Regions from separate parts of the Rhizobium sp. SAFR-030 genome, predicted to be linked through region 4. Evidence: predicted binding sites of a transcription regulator. Region 4 holds the regulator's gene; each other region holds the start of a gene.
What was found. The regulator LexA, encoded in region 4, represses DNA repair genes until DNA is damaged. The targets are predictions, from matches to a motif close to TGTTCNNNNTGTGTTCNG.
Positions count from the first base shown of each region.

Region 1: a site for LexA is predicted at 1,935-1,952, ahead of ACR65N_RS04210 (energy-coupling factor ABC transporter ATP-binding protein). Genes of this name have one in related genera too.
Region 2: a site for LexA is predicted at 2,074-2,091, ahead of ACR65N_RS20765 (ImuA family protein). Genes of this name have one in related genera too.
Region 3: a site for LexA is predicted at 1,939-1,956, ahead of ACR65N_RS10965 (ATP-dependent helicase). Genes of this name have one in related genera too.

Region 1 covers NZ_JBPFDO010000001.1:801,434-805,641, reverse strand. Annotated here, with positions in the region: gene ACR65N_RS04220 (biotin transporter BioY) at 1-497, opposite strand, end outside; gene ACR65N_RS04215 (energy-coupling factor transporter transmembrane component T family protein) at 532-1,137, opposite strand; gene ACR65N_RS04210 (energy-coupling factor ABC transporter ATP-binding protein) at 1,131-1,811, opposite strand; gene ACR65N_RS04205 (winged helix-turn-helix domain-containing protein) at 1,970-3,157, shown strand; gene ACR65N_RS04200 (GNAT family N-acetyltransferase) at 3,181-3,600, shown strand; gene ACR65N_RS04195 (DUF1993 domain-containing protein) at 3,704-4,208, opposite strand, start outside.
Region 2 covers NZ_JBPFDO010000007.1:207,555-211,762, reverse strand. Annotated here, with positions in the region: gene ACR65N_RS20770 (Y-family DNA polymerase) at 1-1,175, opposite strand, end outside; gene ACR65N_RS20765 (ImuA family protein) at 1,129-2,055, opposite strand; gene ACR65N_RS20760 (metallopeptidase family protein) at 2,224-2,670, shown strand; gene ACR65N_RS20755 (helix-turn-helix transcriptional regulator) at 2,712-3,539, opposite strand; gene ACR65N_RS20750 (SDR family oxidoreductase) at 3,636-4,208, shown strand, end outside.
Region 3 covers NZ_JBPFDO010000003.1:297,020-301,227, reverse strand. Annotated here, with positions in the region: gene ACR65N_RS10975 (efflux RND transporter permease subunit) at 1-557, opposite strand, end outside; gene ACR65N_RS10970 (efflux RND transporter periplasmic adaptor subunit) at 554-1,744, opposite strand; gene ACR65N_RS10965 (ATP-dependent helicase) at 1,999-4,208, shown strand, end outside.
Region 4 covers NZ_JBPFDO010000001.1:50,498-54,705, forward strand. Annotated here, with positions in the region: gene kdsA (3-deoxy-8-phosphooctulonate synthase) at 68-913, opposite strand; gene ACR65N_RS00275 (VOC family protein) at 917-1,771, opposite strand; gene lexA (transcriptional repressor LexA) at 1,940-2,659, shown strand; gene ACR65N_RS00285 (hypothetical protein) at 2,640-3,044, opposite strand; gene ACR65N_RS00290 (ComEC/Rec2 family competence protein) at 3,117-4,208, opposite strand, start outside.

The sequences.
Region 1 (4,208 bases), 750 kb from region 4:
GCCTTCAGGATATCGCCTGGAATGAAGGCCAGCGACCCGAGCAGCACCTTGTCGAGCGGCGTACCGGCAGCGAACGAAACCCACGGAATGCCGATGGCATAGACGACGACCACGCCGCCGATCAGGCTTGCGGCAAGAAAGCCGGCCACCTGCCGCGCTGCCGACTGGTTTTCGCGCACCAGGCGCTCGGCGATGAGGCCGGTGACGAAGGTGCCGATGATCCAGCCGAGGATGTAGCCGGCCGTCGGCCCCATCAGCACGCCGAGCCCGCCGCGGCCGCCCGACAGCACCGGCAGGCCGATCGCCACCAGAACAACCAGCAGCACGTAGGCGAGAGCGCCGCGCCGTGCGCCGATGATGCAGCCTGCCAGCATCACGCCCATCGACTGGGCGGTGATCGGCACGGGAATGAAGCCGAGCGTGACGGGCGGGATCAGGCCGAGCACGACGATGATCGCCGTGAACAGGGCCGACAAGACGAGGTCCTTGGTGGTCATTGAGTTGGATCCTTGCGACTGAACTTCGGTCATCTTACTGACCACGAATGCCGCGTGCGTCAATCGCCTCGGCAATGGCGTCGGCATCCTTGAGCACCGAGATGATCAGCGGCCCCAGCAGCCGGTGCAGCCGCACGGGCACGCCGCGCGCCTGGTGCGCCTCCTTGAGGCGGGCGTAGCGGAGGTGGATTTCCGGCACGAAGCGCATCACCAGGCCGAAGGCAAGGCCCACATCGGCGGCCTTCAGCAGGCCGAGGCGCTCCAGGGGCCGGGCAAGAGCCGTCAGCGTGTCGATGAAGGCGGCGATCGTCGTCGTTGCAGTGACGCTTGCCGCGACAAGCAGCAGGGCGACCAGCCGCAGCACGCTTGCCAGCGCCTCGGCGGCCGGCAGGAAGACCAGGTTGAAGAGGCCAAGGATGGCGATGGTGAACAGCACCGGGCGGATCCGCCGGAAGGCCTCGCCCGGGCGCATGCCCAGCCGGACGTACACAATCGCGCCGAGACCGGCGGCGATCCCCAGTGGAAGCGGCCGTTCGACGAGGAACAGGCCGATGCTGATGACCAGCAGCGCCGCAAGCTTCAGACGGACCGGCAGCCGGTGCAGCCAGGTATTACCGTCGATGTCGAGGCTGGTCAGCATCCGGCGATCTCGCGGTATCGGACAATCGCTGTTTCGCCTGGTCCGTCGAAGGCAAGCCTCCCCTCGTGGAAGACCAGCACGCGGGCGAAATCGCGCACCAGGTCGAGGTCGTGGCTGATGACGATCGCCTGCTCTTCGAGGCTGTCGATGGCCGCCTTCACCAAGCTGCGGTTCTTCAGGTCGAGCTGGTTCGTCGGCTCGTCGAACAGGATCAACTGCGGCCGGTTGACGACGACGGCGGCAAGCGCTGCGAGCTGCAACTGGCCGCCGGAAAGCTCGTGCGGCCGTCGCGCGGCGATCTCGGAAATGCCGAACCGGTGCAACACCGCATCGACAGCCGCATCGAGTGGCGCGCCCTTCAGGCCGCGGCTTTTCGGTCCGAGCGCGATGTCGTCGCGGACGATCGGCAGGATGATCTGATTGCCCGGGTTCTGGAAGATGAAGCCGGTCGCCGCCATCACCGGTTTGGCATCGGCGACGGTGTTCAGCCCGTCGAGCGTCACGCGTCCGGCGGTCGGCTTGGCAAGCCCGTTCACAAGCCGCGCAAAGCTCGTCTTGCCGGAACCGTTAAGGCCGATGACGCCGATACGCGCCTCTGAGAGTTCCAGGCTGAGCGGCTTCAGCGCGATCCGTTCGCCGTAGCGCAGTTCCGCTCTGTCGAAGATGATGTACACGGTTGGTAAAGCCCCCTGGACGTGCCGCCTCTATAGACCCGGTCGGCGGGGAGGGCAAGGATGCGCAGAATTCCTCAGGAGGGCGCCCCCTCTGCGCGCATCGTGACGGCCGGAGGTTTGCCGTTGAACAAACGGCGAACGTCGGCTAGCCTTGCCGCATGACGATTCTGATCGACAACACCCAAGCGCGAAAGATCTTCCTTGAGCGGCAGGGGCTGTCGCGCCCGCCGAACCGGCAGCTCGGCCGGCAGGGACTGTACGAGCTGATCGAGGAGCTCGGCTTCGTCCAGATCGACAGCATTCAGACGGTCGAGCGGGCGCACCACCAGATCCTGTTCTCACGCAACCAGACCTACCGCCGCGAGGACCTGACGGCGCTGCTCGAAAAGGACCGGCTGCTCTTCGAGCACTGGACCCATGACGCGGCGATCATCCCGTCGGCCTTCTTTCCCTATTGGAAGCATCGCTTTCTCCGCCGCGAGGAGAGGATCCGTGCCAACTGGTGCCGCTGGCAGGGGGAGGGCTACGATTCCGCCTTCGAGGACACCCACCAGCGCATCCGCGACAGTGGTCCGGTGATGGCGCGCGAAGTCAAGGCGGAAGGCCACACGTCGGGTGGCTGGTGGAACTGGCATCCATCCAAGACCGCGCTCGAATATCTGTGGCACACCGGCAAGGTAGCGATCAGCGGACGCGTCAATTTTCAGAAGGTCTATGACCTCGCGGAGCGGGTGATCCCGCCCGATCATTTTGCGGCCGAAGTCGATCATCCGGCCTTCGTCGACTGGGCCTGCCGCTCGGCGCTGACGCGGCTAGGCTTTGCCACGTCCGGCGAGATCGCCGCATTCTGGGATCTGGTGACGCCACTGGAGGCAAAGGCCTGGCTGGCGGAGCACCGCGACGAGCTCGAGGACGTGATGCTCGGCACCGCCGACGGCCGGCAGCGACTGTCGCATGGCTTTGCCGAGCAGCTGCCGACGCTCATCGATCCGCCCGAGCCGCCGGCGAGGCTGCGGGTTCTAAGCCCCTTCGACCCGCTGCTGCGCGACCGCGACCGGGCCGAGCGGCTGTTCGGTTTCAACTATCGGATCGAGGTCTTCGTGCCCGAGCCGAAGCGGCAATACGGCTACTATGTCTTTCCGCTGCTCGAGGGCACGCGGATGGTCGGCCGGATCGACATGAAGGCGGATCGCAAGGCGGGCGTCCTGCAGGTCAGGCGGATCTGGTGGGAGAAAGGCGTGCGCGCCTCCGCCGGTCGCCTGGAAAAGCTCGATGCGGAGCTTGGAAGGCTTGCCAGGTTTACCGGCGTCGAGCGGATCGAATATTCCAACGGATGGCGTGCGTGAAATTTATGGAAGAGGGGAGTGCCATGGACACCAGCGGCTATCATGTCGAAGACCGCTTCCCACCGCTCGACGACTACCTGCACCTGCGCCAGGCGTCCGGCCTCACGCCGTTTTCGGCGGAAGCCGCCGCCATCGGGCTGAAGGGCACGCTGTTTGGCGTGCGCGTTGTCCAGGATGACTGTATCGTCGGCATGGGTCGCATCATCGGTGACGGCGGCTGCTTCTTCCAGGTCACCGACATTGCGGTTCTGCCGGAGCACCAGGGCAAGGGGCTCGGCAAGCGGATCATGGCGGCGCTGGTGGCATACCTGCGGGACAATGCGCCGGCCACCGCCTATGTCAGCCTGATCGCTGACGTGCCGGCCAATCGCCTCTACGCCCAGTTCGGCTTCGAGGAAACCGCGCCGCGCTCGGTCGGCATGGCGATGAAGATCGCCAGGTGAGGGGCGATCGGGCGGCAGATGCCGCCCGCTGGAGTTCCTGACAGCCGCCGTCAGACGGTGTCGTTGGACGTTATTCTGGTGCCGAAGCCTTCCCTCGACACAGTTACGAACGGCCCAGATAATCCATCTTGCCGACCGGCACACCCTTGTGGCGCAGCAGCGCGTAGGCCGTGGTCACGTGGAAGAAGAAGTTGGGGATGGCAAAGCCCAGCACGTAGTCGCGGGCGGTAAAGGTGCGGACGCCGCCGCCGGACTTCACCTCGACGATCGCGTCGTCGCGTCCGTCCATCGATGCAGCGGGCACGGCTTTGAGGAAAGCGATAGTCTTGGCGATGCGCGCCTGCAGGTCGTCGAAGCTTTGTTCGTCATCCTGCATCGACTGGTTCTCGACCTCGCCGACCCGGACTGGGGCAAACTTTGCCGTGTCGCTGGCCCGCTGGATCTGCGCGATCAGGTTGCCCATGTCTGGAAAGAGCCGAGCTTCGAGCAGGTCGCTGTCGGCAAGCCCGCTCTCCTTGGCGAAGGCGCGTCCCTTCTCCAGAATGGCGGAAAGGTTGCCCAGGCCGCGGATGAAGACCGGCACGCTCACCTCGTAGAGTGTCACTGAC
Region 2 (4,208 bases), on a different contig from region 4:
CGCTCGGTGACATGATCGAGCGCCGGCATCGCAAGCACCGCCCGCTCGGGAATATGGCTTTCGCGCAGCTGATAGGTCTGCAGGCAGTCCGGCCCCAGACGGGCCGACACCTGGTCGACGAAATCGCTCAGCGACAGATGCTTTCGGTCATCGCCGGTAAAATCGCCCTGCAGCGTCTCGAAGGGTTCGTCGCGCAGGACGTTGAGCCGCAGGATCTCGAAGCCGAAGCCGGCCTCCAGATCGTCGTGCAGCGCCTTCAGCCGTTCGGCGAACAGGCGGGCGATCCGCCCGGCATCGCGCAACGGCCGCGAGGCACCGGCCCCGATGCGAAAGACCTTCCCGTCGACCCGGAACAGCACCAGTTCGAACACCCGCCCGCCGGCGCCGCGCGCCTCAAGGCTCGGCTTCAGGGCCTCCGCCACCTGTTCGGCGAGCCCCAGAATATCCTCTTCCGCCTGGATCGGCTCGGCGAGCTTGCGCTCCGCCGACAGCGCCGCCACGGCCCGGCGCGGCGAGATCGCCTCCTCGTCGGCACCGGTGGCCTGATCGAGCCGCAGCAGCAAATGTGGCCCGAAGCGGCGGGCAAGCGGCGCACGCGGCGCCTCCAGGAGGTCACCCACCTGCTTCAGCCCGACCTTGCGCAGCGACTGCACGACGCTCTCCTCGATCCTGAGCGCGGCGACCGGCAGCGGTGCCAGCACGCTTTCGCGCGCCTCGTCGTCGATGATGCGGCTGCCGTCGAAACGTGCCACCGCCGAAGACAGGCCGGGCGAGCCGGAGATCACGCCGCGCACCTCGAGACCCATCTGCGTCAGGCGGGCACGGATTTCCTCCAAAAGCTCCGCCTCGCCGCCAAACAGATGGGCACAGCCGGTGATATCGAGAAACAATCCGTCGCGGCCTTCCAGCGCCACCAGCGGCGTGAAACGGTCGCACCAGTCGGCCAGCGCCTCCAGAAACCGTCGATCGGCCGCCTGATCCTCTTCCACGACGATGACGTTCGGGCACATCGCCCGTGCCTCCGCCAGTCCCTGCCCGCATTTGAGGCCGATCGCCTCCGCCTCGGCATCCAGCGCTGTAAGGCGCATGGCATTATCGCGGCGCCCGGCGCAGACGAAGGGAGCGTCGTCAGGACGCCCGGTCGAACGCCAGGATAGACCCCATCGCCGCCGCAGGATCCGGTCCGTCGACAGCCGCGGAAAGAACAGCGCCAGGATGCGCTGCCGGCTGCCGCGCAGACTGAGCGTGGTCTGGGCGATCGGCGATGAAAAATTGGCGGTCATGGGAATTCCACTCCAGATGCAGGGAGAGCGGAGCCGGATTGCGGCTCTTCTCCAAAGTCAGACGGAAGACCGAGGAGCCGATGCTGCCGCCGAGCATGGATCCATCGGGAAGACGTCGTTCGGACGAGATTGCCGGCTCGACGAGGAACCGGAAGAGCGCGCTGGACGCCTCTTCCTCGCCGGCATGTCTCAAAAGCAGAAGCGGCCGCCCCGCCGCCTTTGCCCTTAAGCTGAGCCGCCGGCTTTCCGTCAGGCCGAAAGCCTTCGGATTGCCGCGGATTTCGAGAAGGGTCGAGGAAAAGACGCCGCTGGCAAGGGCCGCCTCCGCCAGCCACAGCGCATCCTCCAGCCGGCCCGGCAGCGCATGGTAGAAACGCCGGATATCGAGCCCGAACCCCTTCAGCCCGACCGGATAGGCAAGCCCCGCTTCCAGATGCGCCACCCTGTCGGCGATCCACAGCACCGGAAGTGGCTCGCCCGGCGAAGCCTTATGGATGCGGGCGGCCAGTGCCAGGACGAAGCCGCTGGCCGAGCCGGCATTGCGGAACCCCGGGCTGCGGATCTCGGTGATGCCGTCGAGCGGCAGTCCGCCGTCGAGCGCCGCATCGAGCGGCTCCACCCCCAGTGGCAGCAAGGCCTGCTGATCGCGGTCCTTTGCTTCCAGCGCTTGCGCCTGCGCGGCAGCCAGGGCAGGAAGCGGTTTGCCTTCCAGACGGGCAATCGTTTCGCGCAGGGCAAAAACAGTCTCCTGCGCCAAGGCAGATCGTGCCATGACGTCAGCTCCACTCGATGTTCACTTTATGTTCTTATAGATTCCCGAGCTTCCCGAAAGAGTCAACAGGGACGGCCACCCGATTCTTGTGAGCGCGCGCCGGAGGCTTGAATCCGCACTCGAAAATTTTTGCCGAAAACCTTATATGGTCAGGAAAAAGGAGCAGACATGGCCCGTGCCGACCAGACCGATGATTGGCGGGATCGCCACGCCCCGACCATCAGCACGTTCGAATCGCTGGCGATCGAGGCCTATGGCTCATTGCCGGAGGAATTCCGTGCACTGACCGGCAATCTCACCATCGAAATCGAGGATTTTCCGGACGACGACATCTTCGAGGACATGGCGCTCGAGACCCCCTTCGATCTTCTCGGCCTGTTCGAAGGCCGCGGTATTTCCGAACGTTTCACTGTGGAAACCGGTGAACTGCCCAACCGTATCCGGCTCTACCGCCGGCCGATCCTCGATTACTGGGCCGAGAACGACGAGACGCTGGGCGATATCATCACCCATGTGCTGATCCACGAGATCGGCCACCATTTCGGCCTCAGCGACGACGACATGGAGCGCATTGAGGAAAGCGCCGAAGAGGCCACCGACCGCACCGGAGACTGACCCCACAGCCAGTCAATGCGCGCCGGGCATCAAGCCGGCATTCAAGGCGTGGCGTTGATGAGCGCGCGGAAGCGTTCGGCTTCGGCATCGGTTGCCGGATTGTAGACGATCATTCCGAGATCAGGACGGCCATCGATGGCGAAGCTCGAATATTCCAGTTCGATCGGCCCCAGGACCGAATGACGGATGCGCTTGGTGCCTTCTCCATAGCTGTTGACCGTGTTGTCGTTCCACAGTGCCGCGAAATCCGGGCTCCGGCTGCAGAGTTCATCCACCAGCTGCCGAACTTCCGACGAGGCACCGGCACGCGCCGCATCGGCCCTGAATGCACCAACGACGAAGCTTGCCACGCCATCCCAGTCGAGCTGTTTATCGCGGATGGACGGGTTGCAGAAAACCTGCCGCAGAATATTGCGCTCGCCGGGCGGCAGCTTGCCGTAATCCGTCAGGATGACGGCGGCGGCGCGGTTCCAGGCCAGCACGTCCCAGGTTGCCGTCTTCACCAGCGCCGGGCTCACCTCCAGCGCATCGATCAGCCGCTGAAGACGGGGCGTCACGCCGGTCGGTGCCTTGTATTTGACCTGCGGCGGATGGCCGAGGCTCAGCATGAACAGATGCTCGCGCTCCGGCTCGGTCAGCATCAGCCCCCGGGCGATGCGGTTCAGAACGTCGGCGGACGGCGCCCCGCCGCGCCCCTGTTCCAGCCAGGTGTACCAGGTGGCGCTGATATTGGCACGCTGCGCCACTTCCTCGCGCCGCAGACCCGGCGTGCGCCGGCGACTGGATGAAAACCCGAAACTCGCCGGATCCAGACGGCCGCGCAGGTCGCGCAGGTACCGGCCGAGCGGATTGTCTGCTTCTTTCAACATCACGGATCCTGTTAGCTGTTATACCAGGATAAGCTCACTACTTTAACAGGATAAACCCTAGGCCTAGAAACGCCGCGAAGCAACTAGGAGAAGATCATGCGTGTGTTTCTAACCGGCGCGACCGGGTTCATCGGCTCCCACATCATCCCGGAACTTCTTGGTGCCGGCCATCAGGTTCTCGGCATGACGCGCTCTGAACGGGGAGCCGCCGCACTGGAGGCCGCCGGCGCGGAGCCTCATTACGGCGATATCGACGATCTCGACAGCCTGCATCGCGGCGCCGCCGCATGCGACGGGATCATCCATACCGCCTTCGACCACGATTTTTCCAACTATGCGGCAAACTGCGCCCGCGACCGGCTGGTCATCGAGACGCTGGGCTCGGCAGTCGAGGGATCGAGCCGACCGCTGGTCATCACATCGGTGACGGGTGCTGGGACTGTCACGGCCGGAGAACCGGCCCTGGAGGATCATCTCGACGTGAACCATCCCAATCCGCGCATCGTCTCGGAACTGACGGTTCAGGCCTTGTCGGAGCGCGGCGTGAACGTTTCGAGCGTCCGCCTTTCGCAGATCCACGACACGGTGCGGCAGGGCCTCGTGACGGAGATGATCGCGCTCGCCCGCCGGACCGGCGTTTCCGCCTATATCGGCGAAGGGCTGAACACA
Region 3 (4,208 bases), on a different contig from region 4:
TCGGCAACGCCCTCGACGGCCGCCAGCCGGTCGGTGATCTCGTTGTCGACCAAGAGCGTCAGGTCTTCCATCGACAGCGTCGAGGATGTCACCGCTAGCCGCATGATCGGCTGCGAATCCGAGTCGGCCTTGATAATGCGCGGCTCGTCGGCATTGTCGGGGATCTGGTTGGACACCCGGCCGATGGCATCGCGCACATCGTTGGCGGCAACCGCAAGATCGACCGTGTCGCTGAATTCCATCGTCACGCGGCTGGAGCCGAACTGCGATTCCGACGACAGCGTCTTCAGGCCGCTGACCCGCGCCACCGCGCCCTCGATCACCTGCGTCAGTTCCTGGTCGACGGTCTGCGGAGCGGCGCCGTCATAGGTAGTCCGCACGGTGATCACCGGCTGATCGACGTCGGGAAGCTCCCGCACCTCGACGCCGACGAAGGCGGCAAGACCGGCCACCACCAGAAGCGTGTTGATCACGGCCGCCAGGATCGGTCGGCGGACGAAAAGCGCGGTGAAGGTCGATTTGGCTGCGTCGGGCGTCGTGTCCGTCGTATCGCTCATGTCCGCTCAGCCTCCGCCACCTGCTGCGTCGCGCCCTGGATGCGCACCGGCTGGCCTTCACGCACACGCTGAAGGCCTTCGGTCACGACCAGATCCTTGTCGTGCAGGTCCGCATCGACGAGCACCGTGTCTGGATTGCGCTGAACGATATTGACGCGCACCTTCTTCGCCTTGTTGTCGACCACCTGCCAGACATAGGAGCCGTCGGCATCCCACTGGACCGACAGCGGATCGACTGCCGGATAGCTATCGCCGGGAAAGCGCATGGCGACGCTGAACGACATGCCGGCGCGCAAAAGGTCTCTGTCGTTGGCAATGCGGGCCCGCACGCGGATGGTCCGGCTGGCAGCATCGACGCGGTTGTCGATCGATTCGATCGTGCCGCTGAACATCTCCCCGGCCCGCCCGACCGATGTCGCCTCCACCGGCATGCCCGGACGCAGCGACGTGACGAAGCGCTCAGGCGCCCAGAAGTCGACGAGGATCTGCGACCGGTCGTCCAGCATCACCACGGTCGTCTGCGTCGTTACGTTGTCGCCGACATTGACCGCGACGATGCCGGCGATGCCGTCGATCGGCGCGACGATGTCGCGGCGGCGCAGGTTGAACTCGGCGGTGCTGAGCGCCAGGCGTGCCGACTTCTCGGCGATCTGCGCATCGAGCACATCGAGCCGCGGCATCGACTGCAGGTTCTTGTAGGAGTTAGACTTCTCGACCGCGCTGCTCAAGGTGACCTGCGCCTTGTCGCGCTCGATGAGCTGTTCCTCGTCATCGAGACGGGCCAGCACATCGCCCTTCTTCACGGCCTGGCCGGCCGCCACGCGGATCTCTTCGATCGTCCCGGCTGACTGCGGCATGACGACGACCGACTGGATCGCCTCGCCGCTGCCGATGGCCGACAGCCGGTCGTTGACGGTGCCGGTCACCACAGGCACGGCGACGACGAGCGTGCCGCGTCCGCTGCCGCCCTGGCCACCACCCTGTCCTGCGGACTGGCTGCCGCGGCCGGCGCCCTGTCCGGCCGGCGCTTCGGCGGCCGGCGCTGGAGCATGCACCAGCGCCACCAGTTGCTGCGGAACACCGAAGCGAACCAGGGTCGCACCGGCGCTCGGGCTGATCAGCAGCCAGACGAAGACACCGGCCATCAACACTGCCAGGCTGAGCAGCAACTGCTTCCAGATTCGCATTCACAACTCCGATTGGGGGGAACGACACGTGTCCCAAGTATCCTGTGTTACGAATGGAGAGGCAACATTGGATTGCCAACCTTGCCGAATTGTAACGTTGCGGCGAAAGCAAGCGCATCGGCCTGTTGTCGGTGCCGAACAAAGCGGCAGCTGCATTGCCGGTTCCCGGTTTTTGCTGCGGGAAAGGCCGGATCTGGAATAAAACCAGAACATCAACTATGGCCTTGTTCTACCGGAATCATTAGATTGGCCGCATGACGAACAGTTTCGACGACATTCCGTTCTTCGACGAGGAACCGGATCACACGCCCCGGCAGAAATCCGGCCAGGTGCAGGCCCAGTCCGCGCCGCCTCACCCCGCAGGGCTTGGCATCGCGGCACGGGCGATGGCGGCGCGCGACCAGAAGAGCGCCGGCGACTATCTCTCGGGCCTCAATCCGGAACAGCGCGAAGCGGTCGAGACCGTCGACGGGCCGGTGCTCGTGCTGGCCGGTGCCGGCACGGGCAAGACGCGCGTGCTGACCACCCGGATCGCCCATATCCTGGCGACCAACCGCGCCTATCCCAGCCAGATCCTTGCCGTCACCTTCACCAACAAGGCGGCGCGCGAGATGAAGGAGCGCATCGGCGTTCTGGTCGGCGGCGCTGTCGAGGGCATGCCCTGGCTCGGCACCTTCCACTCGATCGGCGTCAAGCTTCTGCGCCGCCACGCCGAGCTTGTCGGTCTTCGGTCGGATTTCACCATTCTCGATACCGACGACGTGATCCGCCTGATCAAGCAGTTGATCCAGGCCGAGGGCCTGGACGACAAGCGCTGGCCGGCCCGCCAGTTCGCCGGCATGATCGACGGCTGGAAGAACAAGGGGCTGACGCCGAAGGATATTCCGGAAGGCGATGCGCGCGCCTTTGCCAACGGCAAGGGCCGCGAGCTCTACGCCGCCTACCAGGCGCGCCTGAAGACGCTGAACGCCTGCGATTTCGGCGACCTGCTGCTGCATCCGATCGACCTTTTCCGTCGCCATCCGGACGTGCTGAAGGATTATCACCAGCGCTTCCGCTACATCCTCGTCGACGAGTACCAGGATACCAACACCGCCCAGTACATGTGGCTGCGGCTGCTGGCCCAGCGTCCTAAGGACGTCGCGCAGAACGTCTGCTGCGTCGGCGACGACGACCAGTCGATCTACGGCTGGCGCGGCGCCGAGGTTGACAACATCCTGCGCTTCGAGAAGGATTTTCAGGGCGCCCGCGTCATCAAGCTGGAGCGCAACTACCGCTCCACCGAGCATATCCTCGGCGCCGCCGGGCATCTGATCGCCCATAACGAAGGGCGCCTCGGCAAGACGCTGTTCACCGACCGCACCGATCCGGACGACGAAAAGGTCATCGTCCACGCCGCCTGGGATTCGGAAGAAGAAGCCCGCGCCGTCGGCGAAGAAATCGAGCGGCTGCAGCGCGGTGACGGCAATGGCGTCAAGCACAAGCTCAACGACATGGCCATCCTCGTGCGCGCCTCGTTCCAGATGCGCGAGTTCGAAGACCGCTTCGTCACGCTCGGCCTCAACTACCGGGTGGTCGGCGGCCCGCGTTTCTACGAGCGCCTCGAGATCCGCGACGCGATGGCCTACTTCCGGCTCGTTTGCCAGCCGGCCGACGACCTCGCTTTCGAGCGCATCGTCAACACCCCGAAGCGCGGCCTCGGCGACACCACCATCCGCACGCTGCACGACTATGCCCGTGCCCGCGACGTGCCGATGCTGGCTGCCGCCAGCGACCTTATCGAGACGGACGAGGTCAAGCCGAAGGCCCGCAAGGCGCTGTTCGACGTGATTCAGAATTTCAGGCGCTGGAGCGAACGGCTTGAATCCACGACACATACCGAGCTTGCCGAGCAGATCCTCGAAGAGTCGGGCTATACCGACATGTGGAAGAACGACAAGTCGGCGGAAGCGCCGGGCCGGCTCGACAACCTGAAGGAACTCGTCCGCTCGATGGAGAGCTTCGAGAGCCTGCGCGGCTTCCTTGAGCACGTTTCACTGGTGATGGACGCCGAGCAGAACGAGGAAATGGATGCGGTCTCGATCATGACGCTGCATTCGGCCAAGGGTCTGGAATTCGACACCGTCTTCCTGCCCGGCTGGGAGGAAGGCCTGTTCCCCCACCAGCGGGCGCTCGATGAGGGCGGTCGCTCAGGGCTGGAGGAAGAGCGGCGCCTCGCCTATGTCGGCATCACCCGCGCAAAGCATCGTTGCCACATCTGGTTCGTCTCCAACCGCCGCATCCACGGCCTCTGGCAGTCGACCATGCCGTCACGTTTCCTCGACGAACTGCCGCCGGCCCATGTCGACGTGGCCGCCTCTGACAGTGGCTACGGCGGCTATGGTGGCGGGCGCGGCGGCTACGGCCAGTCACGCTTCGACAAGGCCGATCCGTTTGCCAACACCTATTCGACGCCCGGCTGGAA
Region 4 (4,208 bases):
TCGTCCACCTTGCGTAGACCGCCCATCTCACCCGATGTGAGACAGGCAAACTCGGAACAGCGCCGCCTCAGCGCTTGGCGACGGCGTCGAAGGCGAGCAGCGTTTCGAGAAGGCGCTCGAGGTTCTCGATGCGCACCATGTTGGGCCCGTCGGACGGCGCATTGTCCGGATCTTCATGGGTTTCGATGAAGACGCCGGCGATGCCGACGGCCACCGCCGCACGGGCAAGCGTCTCGACGAACTCGCGCTGGCCGCCACTGGAGCCGCCCTGCCCGCCCGGCTGCTGCACCGAATGGGTGGCATCGAAAATGACCGGCGCGCCAAGCGACGCCATGATCGGCAGCGAGCGCATGTCGGAGACCAGCGTGTTGTAGCCGAAGGACGCGCCGCGTTCGCAGAGCAGCACGTTCGGATTGCCGCTTTCGGTGAACTTGGCGAGCACGTTCTTCATGTCCCAAGGAGCCAGGAACTGGCCCTTCTTGACGTTGATGACCCGGCCTGTCTTCGCCGCCGCCACCAAAAGGTCCGTCTGGCGGCAGAGGAACGCCGGGATCTGCAGGATATCGACCGTCTGCGAGACGATGGCGCACTGCTCTTCCGTGTGGATGTCGGTGAGCACCGGAAAGCCGAATTCGGCCTTCAGGTCGGCAAAGATCTCCATCGCCGCATCGATGCCGATGCCACGCGGACCGTTCAGCGACGTGCGGTTCGCCTTGTCGAAGGACGACTTGTAGACAAGGCCAATATCGAGCCGATCGCAGATTTCCTTGATCCGGCCAGCCATCATGAAGGCATGGTCGCGGCTTTCCATCTGGCACGGTCCGCAGATCAGCGACAGCCGGCCACTGTTGGAAAACATGACGCGGGACGAGCCCTCGCCGACAGCAACCTCTGCATTGGCGCTCACGCCCATGATCTACTCCTCGAAAACGAACGAAACGCCCTGACCGGGCGCCGGCGCCACGGTGATACGGTGCGGCGTCCTCACATATGGGAGGTGATTATCAGCCAGCAACAGCTCTGTCACCGTCAGATCGGCGACATGGAAGACGACCGCCGCCGCCTTCACCGCCCTATCGGCTCCACTCGCGGTTTCCGCTCCGGCGACGAGGCGAATGCGCGCATTGGCAAGCGTGAAGGCCGTCTCGTCCGCTTCGCTGAAGCCAGCCGCGTGCGTCACCGTCTCGATGCGCTTGACCAGATCATCGGGTGCGGCACCGTGCAGCAACACCTCGCGCAACGCCACCACACCGTTCTCGTGCCGCTCCAGCACCGAGCGATCGGCCGGCAACGGGTTGATCCTTTGGCAGCTGAACAGGAAGAACAGGTCGCTTCCCAGATCGGCAAAGGTCAGCTGGAAGCTTGCCGTGACGGGTGCCCCTTCCGCGGTCAACGCCTGCCGCGAGAAACCGAGCATGTCGCCGGCTGAAATGCCCGCCCGCAGGAAGCGCTCGTGATCGGCGGCAGCATCAGTGCTCGACACGACGATCGCCGAGAGGCCCTCCAGCCGGCCGCCGCGAAACCGCGCGTCGCGTCCGGTGAAGACATTGCCGCCTCGCACGCTCTCGCCGACCAGAGAAGCGTCGCGGATGACGAGCGGCTCGAGATAGGTGCCGTCCGCCAGGAATACGCAGGCATTCGATGTGCCGAAGGGATGATCCGCCTGCCGGGCGACGGTGAAGCCGAGCGCCTCGAGCCGCTCCCGCGAGGTCTGCAGCGATTCGATGGGCAAGACCAGATGATCGATCGCGCGCGGCCTGTCACTGTCCATCTTCCATGCCTCCAGCCTCGATTGCCGTCCGTTTTACCGCGCATCAGGGCGAAGTCGAAGCAGAAAATCCGTGATGAGCCTGCGTTCACCGGATCTTAGGCACTTGCGGAACACATGTGGAACAGATAGTGTTCGTTCTGGATTTGTTTCCTTCAGGGGGTCGCCGCCATGCTCACGCGCAAACAGCAGGAACTGCTTCTGTTCATTCACGAACGGATGAAAGAATCAGGCGTGCCGCCGTCTTTCGACGAGATGAAGGACGCGCTCGAGCTGGCATCCAAGTCGGGCATCCACCGGCTGATCACGGCGCTGGAAGAGCGCGGTTTCATCCGCCGGCTGCCGAACCGGGCTCGCGCGCTGGAAGTGATCAAGCTGCCGGAAGCCTATTCCGCAGCACCGCAGCCGCGCCGCGGCTTTTCGCCGAGCGTCATCGAGGGAAGTCTCGGCAAGACGCAAGCACCCTCGGCCGCCCGCCCCGTCGCCATCCCCGCCAATGATGCGACCTCCGCCTCCGTCCCTGTGATGGGACGGATCGCTGCCGGCGTGCCGATTTCGGCGATCCAGAACAACACGCACGAAATCAGCGTGCCGATGGAGATGCTTGGGCCGGGCGAGCATTACGCGCTCGAGGTCAAGGGCGATTCGATGATCGAGGCCGGCATCCTCGACGGCGATACCGTCGTCATCCGCAACGGCAGCACGGCAAGCCCGGGCGATATCGTCGTGGCGCTGGTCGACGACGAAGAAGCGACGCTGAAGCGTTTTCGCCGCAAGGGTGCCTCCATCGCGCTGGAGGCTGCAAACCCGGCTTACGAGACGCGTATCTTTTCCGCAGACCGCGTCAAGGTTCAGGGCAAGCTCGTCGGCCTCATCCGCCGCTATCACTGATCATCCGCGCCAACCGCTCGGGTAGCTGCTCGTCCATGCTGCGCGTGCGCCAGTCGTAGGCGCGATGCTGCGTCCACGGGCGCCGGATGCCGGTCATCGCCGCGTGCAGGTGCCAGCTTTCCGGATCGCGGCTGGCGGCGAAATCGATCTCGACGGCGCCTGTTCGTCTGAGGCTGGCGCCGTTCAGCATCAGCGCGTTCGAGCGGCACGTGTCGAAACGGGCGCGCGGTGCGATGACGAGGTCCGCCGTATCGCAGGCAGGCCCGGCATAGCGCGCGTCATCGACCCAGGCGATGCGATTGCCTGATGCGCTTCGCAGCAGACAGATTTTCTGGCCGAGGCAGACGAACCGGTCGGGAGGCGCGCCGGCGAATGTGTCCTGCATCAGTGCCCGGGCGGACGCCAGTCCTTCGCGGGTCAGCGGTTGCGGCCTCGCGGCGGCGGCAGGTTTGGCTATCTAGTTGGTCGTCGCAGTTGCGTCGGGGCTGGCTGTCGGGTTGCTCTTCGTCGTCTCAGGCGTCGGCTCGGTGTTTGCCGCGGGCACAGGGTGCCCCGCTGGCTGCTGTTTCGCTGCCGGCACGGGGTTTGCCGCCGGCTCGGGAGGCGCGTCTCGGCGCTCGGGGCTGTTCATCTCGCCCAGTTGCAGGGCGCTTTCCCACTGCCGGTAGAGGAAGGCTGGCGGGCGCGGCCGGTTGAGGCTGGCGCTAGTTCCGTCTATCGCCGCCACCAGTGCGCCATCCTCTGAAATCAGCAGGTCGGGGTTCTTCTTCGATGGCTCGACCATGCCGACCAGCAGCAGACCTGCGCCGAGAGGAACGAGGCCGAGCAGCGCCAGGCGCGTCCGCAGGAGCACCAGCAGCAGCAGGCCGACAGTCGTCAGCGGCAGGAACCACGGCGGCGTGCGGCCAACCACCATGTTTCCGCCCCAGGAGGCGACCTCGGTGGCAATGGCGATGACCATGCCCGAGCCCAGGCCCATGAGGGCGAAGAACGGCTTGTCGAGACCGAGAGGCATCGCCAGCATGCCGAGCAGGCCGGCGGGCATGACGACCAGCGAGACCACCGGCATCGCCGCCAGATTGGCGACGAGCCCGTATCCCGTCAGCTGGTGAAAGTGGCTGACCGAAAAGATCGCCGTCGACAGGCCGCCGATCAGTGAGGTGATGAAGGTCCCGCTCACCATCGTCCAGAGGCTTGTGAGGCCGCGTGCAGTCAAACCCGTGGCCAGCGGTCGCGTGTCATGGTCCTGCCGTGCCCGCCGCGCCGTCCAGCCTGCGTAACCGGCGACGAGCGCCGCGGTTGCGGCAAACGACATCTGGAAGCTCGGGCCGAGGACGGCGGAGGGCGACAGGATCATGATCACCAGCGCCGCCAGGGCGATGTTGTGGAGGCTGATCGACGGGCGGTCGAAGAACACGGCAGTCAGCATGATCGCCATCATCAGGTAGGCGCGCTCGGCGGAAACGCCGAAGCCGGAGATGACGTAGTAGAGCGTGACCAGCAGCAGCGCGCCACCGGCGGCAATCTTCTTCGTCGGCAGAGCCTGCGC